DNA from 2 places in the Cupriavidus sp. 207A1 genome. Region 2 is predicted to be linked to the other one. Evidence: riboswitches for the same ligand, from Rfam matches in the RefSeq annotation. Region 2 holds a riboswitch; the other holds the start of a gene.
The links. Region 2 has a riboswitch for glycine ahead of AC3FMM_RS01285 (D-amino acid dehydrogenase). Riboswitches for the same ligand answer to the same signal wherever they lie in the genome.

Region 1: it holds a riboswitch for glycine, as region 2 does, so the genes downstream of both, gcvT (glycine cleavage system aminomethyltransferase GcvT) here and AC3FMM_RS01285 (D-amino acid dehydrogenase) in region 2, are expected to answer to the same signal.

Annotation. Positions count from the first base shown of each region.
Region 1 covers NZ_JBYOJO010000016.1:54,121-58,564, reverse strand. Annotated here, with positions in the region: gene AC3FMM_RS25285 (UvrD-helicase domain-containing protein) at 1-1,402, opposite strand, end outside; gene AC3FMM_RS25280 (YMGG-like glycine zipper-containing protein) at 1,673-1,900, shown strand; glycine riboswitch at 1,976-2,063, shown strand; glycine riboswitch at 2,085-2,209, shown strand; gene gcvT (glycine cleavage system aminomethyltransferase GcvT) at 2,305-3,432, shown strand; gene gcvH (glycine cleavage system protein GcvH) at 3,533-3,913, shown strand; gene gcvP (aminomethyl-transferring glycine dehydrogenase) at 4,011-4,444, shown strand, end outside.
Region 2 covers NZ_JBYOJO010000001.1:276,936-281,379, reverse strand. Annotated here, with positions in the region: gene AC3FMM_RS01290 (TonB-dependent receptor) at 1-1,351, opposite strand, end outside; glycine riboswitch at 1,593-1,691, shown strand; glycine riboswitch at 1,692-1,810, shown strand; partial or broken gene AC3FMM_RS01285 (D-amino acid dehydrogenase) at 1,868-3,134, shown strand; gene AC3FMM_RS01280 (DUF1484 family protein) at 3,521-3,706, shown strand; gene AC3FMM_RS01275 (ArsR/SmtB family transcription factor) at 4,011-4,346, shown strand; gene AC3FMM_RS01270 (ArsI/CadI family heavy metal resistance metalloenzyme) at 4,343-4,444, shown strand, end outside.

The DNA.
Region 1 (4,444 bases), on a different contig from region 2:
AGAACACGCGCAGCGGCTCCAGCTGGCGCGGCTGCAGCTTGCCCTCGATGCCGCCCATCATCGCCGCCTCGAACAACGACACCTTGGCCTGCCCGGCAAACGTGCCCAGCACTTCGAGCGTAGTGTTGCCGACGCCGCGGCGCGGCGTGGTGATGGCGCGGATAAAGGCGGGATCGTCGTCGGGATTGGCGATCAGGCGCAGGTAGGCGCAGATGTCCTTGATCTCGGCCTTGTCGAAGAAGCTCTGGCCACCCGACAGCACATAGGGAATGCGCTCGCGCCGCAGGATCTGCTCGAACAGCCGCGCCTGGTGGTTGCCACGGTAAAGGATGGCGTAGTCGCGGAACTGCGCGCGGCGCTCGAACTTGTGCGCCGACAGGCGGAACACCACCGACTCGGCCTCGTGCTCCTCGTCGTTCATCGGGTGGATGGCGATGGGATCGCCCATGCCGTGCTCGCTCCACAGCTTCTTGTCGAACAGCTTGGGATTGTTGGCGATGACCGCGTTGGCCGCTTCCAGGATGCGCACGGTGGAGCGGTAGTTCTGCTCCAGCTTGATCACCTTCAGGTTGGGGAAGTCGGTCTGCAGGCCCCGCAGGTTATCCAGCGTGGCGCCGCGCCAGCCGTAGATGGCCTGGTCGTCGTCGCCCACCGCGGTGAAGGCCGGCGCGCGCAGGTGCGAGCCACCCGCCAGCAGCTTGAGCAGCTGGTACTGGCAGGCGTTGGTGTCCTGGTACTCGTCGACCAGGAAGTAGCGCAGCCGGTTCTGCCACTTCAGCTGTACCGCCTCGTTGCGCGCGAACAGTTCGGCCGGCAGGCGGATCAGGTCGTCGAAATCCACCGCCTGGTAGGCGTTCAGCGTGGCGACGTAGTTGCGGTAGACCAGCGCGGCCTGGTGCTCGTCGGCATTGGCAGCCTGCGCGATCGCGGCCTCGGGGTCGACCATGCCGTTCTTCCACAGCGAGATCGTGCTCTGCACGCCGCGGATCAGCTTCTTGTCGGTGGTGCCCAGTTGCTCCTGGATCAGGCCGAAGCAGTCGTCCGAATCCATGATCGAGAACTGCGGCTTCAGGCCCACGTGCTCGGCTTCCATGCGCAGGATCTGCACGCCCAGCGAGTGGAAGGTGCAGACCGTCAGCTGCTTGAGCGGAATGCGCTTGCCCTCGCGCGTGGTCTTGCCCTCCATCAGCTTGGCGATGCGCTCCTGCATCTCCTTGGCCGCCTTGTTGGTAAATGTGACGGCGGCGATATGGCGCGGCTCGAAGCCCTTGTCCTCGATCAGATGCGCGATCTTCTGCGTGATCACCCGGGTCTTGCCGGAGCCCGCGCCGGCCAGCACCAGGCAAGGCCCGTCCAGGTAGCGGACGGCTTCGGATTGGGCGGGGTTCAGGCCATGGGTCATGCGGGCAGGTGTCGGGGGCGGCAGCGGAATCGCGGGAAAGAGCGGATTTGCCGGCATCCCGTCACCCGGGCCTGCGGCAAAGCTGCCGATGTTAACACGCTCGCCGCGGCGGGTCAGTCAGCGCAAGCCGCGAGGGTGGGCCAGGCCGTGTCACTGGCGTAACACTTCGTAAAGACCGGAGCCAATGACATAACGCGACACTCTAATCAGTGTGTCCCCCGGTCCGCCGGATCGCTCGGGCATGCACGAATCATCACATCGGAGCCAACAATGAAAACCCTGCAAACTTTGACCAAGGTGACCCTGATCGGCATGACGGTCGCGGCTTTTGCCGGTTGCGCGGACATGACCCCGAAACAACGTAACACCGCCATCGGCGCCGGTGCCGGCGCGGTCGGCGGCGCCGTCCTGACCGACGGCAGCGCGCTGGGTACGCTGGGCGGCGCGGCCGTGGGCGGCGTCATCGGCAACGTTGTCACCGACGACAAGAAGAAGTAAGCAGCCCCGGCGCGCAGCGGCGGGTACGGGCCCTTGCCGTGGTTTGACAAAGGCCGGGGCCTCCCGTACATTGCGCGCATCCAACCGGGAGAGCGCGCATCGCCTGCGCCGCCGAAGGGGTATCACCCGAAAACTCTCAGGCACCACGGACCGGTCGGATCGGCATGCAACATGCACACGATGCATGCCGCACTCTGGAGAGCGGCACCCGTCATTCGTGGCGAGCGTGCCCACCGAAGGGGCGCGCGAGGATTGGGTCCACGGGATCCGCCTCGTAATCTCTCAGGTATCGAGGACAGAGGGGTCATCCGCCGCAGCGGATTGCTCGCCATATTGGCGTAGCGATCGTTGCGGCGGATGGCCCTTTTTTGTTTTCGCCAACCGAGACTGCCCCCGAGGATTCCATGACGCTCCAGGCCACGCCCCTCAACGCTATCCACCGCGCCCTCGGCGCCCGCATGGTCGACTTCGGCGGCTGGGACATGCCGGTCAACTACGGCTCGCAGATCGAGGAGCACCATGCCGTGCGCAACGATGCCGGCATGTTCGACGTCTCGCACATGTGCGTGGTCGATCTCGCCGGCGCCAATACCCGCAGCTTCCTGCGCGGCCTGCTGGCCAACAACGTCGACAAGCTGCAGTCCCCCGGCAAGGCGCTCTATTCCTGCATGCTGGACGAGAACGGCGGCGTCATCGACGACCTGATCGTCTATTTCTTCGCCGAGGACCGTTTCCGCCTGGTGGTCAACGCCGGCACCGCGGTCGGCGATATCGACTGGATCCGCGCCCGCAACGACGCCACCGGCAGCGGCGTGACCATCACCCCGCGCCGCACGGACGTCGCGCCCGAGGGCGTGCAGCCGCTGGCGATCGTCGCGGTGCAGGGACCCAACGCCCGCGCCAAGGTGTGGAGCACCTTCCCGTCGACCCAGCCTTCCGACGCACTCAAGCCGTTCAATGCCGTGGTCGTGCAGGATCCCGCCCTCGGCGAAGTGATGGTGGCGCGCACCGGCTACACCGGCGTGGACGGCTTCGAGCTGGTGGTGCCGGCCGCAAGCGTCGCCGGCCTGTGGGAAAAACTGAATGCCGCGGGCGTGCGCCCGGCCGGCCTGGGCACACGCGACACGCTGCGCCTGGAAGCCGGCATGAATTTGTACGGCCAGGACATGGACATCAAGGTCTCGCCGCTGGACGCGGGCCTGGCGTGGACCGTCGACCTGCAGAGCGAGCGCGATTTCACCGGCAAGGCGGCACTGACCGCGGCGGGTTCGCGCCAGCAGTTCCTCGGCCTGATCCTGCGGGACAAGGGCGGCGTGCTGCGCGCCCACCAGAAAGTCATCACCCCCGCCGGTGACGGTGAAATCACCAGCGGCACCTTCAGCCCCTCGCTGTCGCAATCGATCGCCTTCGCGCGACTACCGCAGGGCGTGAACGTGGGCGACACCGTGCAGGTGGAGATCCGCGACCGCAAACTCAACGCGACTGTGGTTAAACTGCCGTTTGTGCGTCATGGCAAGGCACTCGTGAGCTAAGGGGACAGCCCCGCTCACCCAACGGTCGCCCTCGCCTGCCGGCAGCGTTGCCGGGCAGGCATCACCCAACAAGAAACAGATCTGAATCCGGAGAACCTTCATGAATTTCCCCGCTGACCTCAAGTACACCGAGTCGCATGAGTGGGTGCGCGTCGAAGCCGACGGCACGCTCACCATCGGCATTACCGACCACGCACAGGACGCGCTGGGCGACATCGTCTTCCTGGAGCTGCCCGAAGTGGGCAAGTCGGTCGGTGCCGGCGACGCGCTGGCCGTGGTCGAGTCGGTGAAGGCCGCTTCCGACATCTACGCGCCCGTGGCCGGCGAAGTGATCGCCGTCAACGAGGCCGCCACCGCGGCGCCGGAAAGCGTCAACGCCAACGCCTTCGACGCGTGGCTGTTCAAGCTCAAGCCGGCCAATGGCGACGACGTCAACGGCCTGATGTCGGCCGACGCCTACAAGGCCAGCGTCGGCGCCTGATCGCCCGCCGGTCCCCCTCCGGGACCGGCACACCGCATTCGCGGCGCCGCGGCACGGCTGACCACCTGCCGCCGCGCCCTCCACGAGGTTCTTGCCCATGAACGCCCCGCTGCCCATGAACGCCGCCCAAGCAAACCGGCCCACGCTGGCCGAACTGGAGGCGCGCGACGCCTTCGCCGCCCGCCATATCGGCCCCGATAGCCCCGAACAGCACCACATGCTGAAGGTGCTCGGCTACGAGAGCCGCGCCGCGCTGATCGACGCCGTCATCCCCGCCGCCATCCGCCGACGCGACGGCATGCCGATGGGCGAGTTCACCGAGCCGCTGAGCGAAGAGGCCGCGCTGGCGAAGCTGCGCGCGCTGGCGGGCAAGAACAAGGTGCTGAAGAGCTTCATCGGCCAGGGCTACTTCAACACCATCACACCCGGCGTCATCCTGCGCAATATCTTCGAAAACCCCGCCTGGTACACCGCCTACACGCCCTACCAGCCGGAAATCTCGCAAGGCCGCCTGGAAGCGATGCTGAACTT
Region 2 (4,444 bases):
CGGTGATGGTGGCCGCGCGCCAGTCCGAGGTGTTGTAGGTGGTGTTGCTCAGCCGGTAGTTGTCATAGTGGTAGCCGAAGGTGACCCAGTGCCCGCCCTGCAGGCGCTCGGGGCGGTAGTCGGCCTTCAGGTCGAGCGTGCGCCAGCCGGTGCCGTCGCCATAAGTCACCGTGCCCGGTCCGTTGCCGACGGCGTTGGCGCTGCGGCTCACGTCCTTGCTGACGTCGAACAGCGACGCCACCCCGGAAAAATTCCACCCCGTCTGGTTGCGCGTGCGCAGCGACAGCCCGTAGAGCCAGCGCGCGTCCTCGCCATTGCCGGGCGCAAAGGCATTGGCCGGAATCACGTACTGGGAGCCGCCGATATTCACCGGGCCGCTGGACACCACGTTGCCGCTGGCGTCGCGCAAGTAGCTGCCGGTGGCGTTGGAGCGGTCCTGCTGCCAGTAGGCAGCGGTGAACTGCGCCTGCAGCGTGCTGGTGATGTCGTAGCCGAGCTTGAGCTTGAGCTGGTCCTGCACCGTGTGCGTAACGCCCTCGCTGTTCACGCCCATCACCACGCGGTCGCGCCCGCTCTGGTCCTGGTCGAAAAAGGCCCCGGAAACCGGCGTGTCCGCCGCGCCCGCGGGCCGCGTCGAGCGCGACGCGGTGTAGAAGCTCAGCGGCTGGCTCTTGCTGTCCTGCCGGTCCACGCTGACCAGCCACGAGAACGCGCCGACGCGGTCGCCCACATAGGCGTTGGCATGCACGCCGTTGAAGTTATCGTGGGTGCCGTACAGGCCGAAGCGCTGCGTGAACAGCTGCACGCTGGCATCGCCCTCGAACTTCTCCGGCGTGCGCGTGGTGATCAGCACCGTCGCGCCCAGCGAATTGCCGGGATACAGCGCCGAATACGGGCCGTACAGCACGTCCATGCGCTCGATCTCGGCGGCATTGACCAGCGACCAGCGCGGCGGGAAGCTGAAGTCCGAGCCCAGCAGGTTGGACAGCAGCAGCCCGTCCGCATAGACCAGCCCGCGTGCCGACTGGCGCGAACTGGTGCTGCGCACCGAGATGATCGAATTCATATCGCCGATAAAGCGCTTGCGCACGGCGAGGTTGGGCGCGTACTTGAGCGCGTCCTCGGTATTGACCACGTTGAAGTCGGCCATGCGCGTGCTGCTGATGCCATACGCCGACGCCGGCGTGTTGGGCGGGATCGCCGGCGTCTCGCCGCGTTCGGGGCGGGCCGATACCACCACCTCCTGCAGCGGCGCGGGCGCCTCCACGCCTGCCTCCACCCCTTGGGCGGCGGCCACGGCGGGGCCCATCAGCACTGCCGAAACGGCCAGTGCAATGCGGTGTTTCTTCACTGAATGCCTTGTTGTCGTCGTTGTGGGCTCGCCGCGCCTGCGCAGCATCAGGCGCTCCTCCCGGACGTCCCCAATAGCGAGCGGTCCCCGATAGCGAGCGCTGACATTTTATGGGGCCGGAAGCCATCGGCCGATGCGACATAGCGACGCGGCCAGCGCAGCCATATCCGCATGTATCCGTGTTAACCCGCATATCCAATACGGGGCCTTGTCACTACATTGCCCCGACTGGCGTCAAGCCAGCGTGATGCAGGGAGAGACTGTCGCGGCGCCCGCCGCGCACGGCGCCGAAGGAGCAACCGCCCCGGAAACTCTCAGGCAAAAGGACCGGCATCACCCGTCAGTGCACTCTGAAGAATGCCGGACGCCATCGTCCGCCCGGCATACCGAAGGAGCAAGCGCGCCCGCCCCCGCGGCAAGGCGTCGTGAATCTCTCAGGTCCAGAACAGAGGGGGCGTCCTACACGCATGTCGCGTGCGGACTCCCACCCTTCGACGTTCCTGGATCCTGCAGATCATGAAGACAATCGCTGTCATCGGCGGTGGCATCACCGGTATCACCACCGCCTACGCGCTGGCGCGGCGCGGATTCTCCGTCACGCTGTTCGAACGGCATCGCTATGCCGCCATGGAAACCTCGTTCGCCAACGGCGGGCAGCTCTCCGCATCCAACGCCGAGGTCTGGACCCACTGGTCCACCATCGTCAAGGGGATGAAGTGGATGCTGCGCAAGGATGCGCCGCTGCTGGTCAATCCCCGGCCCAGCTGGCACAAGCTGTCGTGGTTCGCCGAGTTCATCGCGTCGATTCCCCACTACCGCCGCAACACCATCGAGACCGCGCGCCTGGCCATCGCCGCGCGCGAGCACCTGTTTGCCTGGGCGGCGCAGGAAGGCATCGATTTCGACCTGAAGAAGGAAGGCATTCTCCATATCTACCGTGACAAAGCCGGCTTCGAGCATGCCGGCCGCGTCTCCGCGCTGCTGGCGCAAGGCGGGCTCGAGCGGCGCGGTGACGCCGCAGGAGATGCGCGCGATCGAGCCGACGCTGGCGGGTTCCTACTACGGCGGCTACTTCACCGAAAGCGATTCGACCGGCGACATCCACAAGTTCACCAGCGGCCTGGCCGCCGCCGCTGCCCGCCTGGGCGTGCGCTGCCGGTACGGCCAGGACGTGCGCGCGGTGAAGACGGACGGACGGCATGCCACCGTCACCGTGCAGGACGGCGCGGACAGCGCCAGCTCTACCTTCGACGGTGCCGTGATCTGCGCAGGCACCGCCAGCCGCGCCCTGGCGGCAGGGCTGGGCGACCGCGTCAACATCTATCCGGTCAAGGGCTATTCGATCACGGTCAACCTGACCGACGAAGCCAGCCGCACCGCTGCGCCGACGGTCAGCCTGCTCGACGACGAAACCAAGCTGGTCACCAGCCGCCTCGGCGACGACCGCTTCCGCGTCGCCGGCACCGCCGAGTTCAACGGCACCAACCGCGATATCCGCGCCGACCGCATCCGCCCGCTGGTGGACTGGGTGCAGCAGTGCTTCCCCGGCGTCAGCACGCGCAGCGTGGTGCCATGGGCCGGGCTGCGGCCGATGCTGCCCGACATGCTGCCGCGCGTGGGCCGCGGCCGCTCCGCCTGCATCTTCTACAACACCGGCCATGGGCATTTGGGGTGGACCTTGTCGGCGGTGACGGCGGAGATGGTGGCGGGGGTTGTGGACCAGGCAATGGGGAGTGCGCCGGCGATGGTGCCTGGCGCGGTTTTGGCGCCGGTGCGGGCGTGAGGCGGCGGAGGCAAAGGGCTTAGCACGCAAGCGCATTTTCAAGAGTCAGCGATTTCTGAATCCGTTGCCCGGATTCAAACTTCGCGCGCCCCTGGAAATGCGACATCTCTCATCGATTCCCCGGTACCGACAGGAAATACTGGTGGCGTCATCGGACCACCGATGATCGGGTGTGGAAAGCCCGGATGTATAAGGTGGACAGGCGTTGCGCTTGTAGCGGGCAACGCCTGTGTGTTCGCACGAACCAAGCCGGCTCCCTGGCGGGCCGGGCGAGGCAGCCGCAAGGCTGGCCGGTTCCCCACCTTTGACCGGTCTTTCCACCCTCGCCGTCTGGCCCGCCGCCCTCATGTGGAAATGAGTGGCGCGCCTTTACTAGTGGGGAACTTATGGCAACGATCGATGAAATCACAAACGACTGTCTTCAGCAGGTTCGCGCAGGAATTGAAGGGGTTCTCGTACTGCTGGATCACGAAAGCGAAAGTTCGGACGGCTGCTTCAGTGCGCTGTGTCTGCTTGGCATGGTGAAGATGCAGCTGGATGGGCTGATGGTTGAGCGAGAGCGGTTGCAATAGTGGCTGACGGGTGTGACAGTGAGTTTGGGATGTCACACCCTTGTTCTGCGGGAAGCACCTTGAAACACCGCCTGCAAACCGGCCCTCATTGATCCTGAACGATCACGCTTTGACAGGCTCTCTTTAGTCGTTAAGCGTCAGTTTGGTTACTGATTCTGACGATAGCGCAGTCGTATGTTCGGTGGCCAAAGACCGGCCACACGCAGCTACAGCTGAAATGGGGCGGCGAAGCCACACACTCACTGTGCCCTTCGTCACAAAAATTTCACTTCACACACTTCCATTATTCGACTATTGTCGAAAAATGGAAACCGATCACGCCCTTGACGCGCTTGCCGCGCTCGCCCATTCGATACGTTTGTCCGTGTTCCGGCTGCTCGTGCAGGCCGGGCCTGGCGGCCTTCCCGCGGGCCGGATAGCCGAGCTGATGGAAATGCCGGCGTCATCCCTCTCCTTCCACCTGAAGGAGTTGCACCGTGCCGGCTTGTTATCCAGCAGGCAGGACGGACGCTCGATCATCTACATGGCCCATTTCGAGACCATGAACGCACTGCTCGGCTACCTCACGGAGAACTGCTGCAGCGGCAATCCGTGCTCCCCTGTGTCCCAATGTTTCGTCGCCTCGGAGCCCAAATCATGAAGCGCTTCCACGTGCACGTCAGCGTCACCGACCTGTCTGCGAGCATTCGCTACTATTCAGCCCTCTTCGCGGCCGAGCCCACGGTCGTAAAAGAGGAC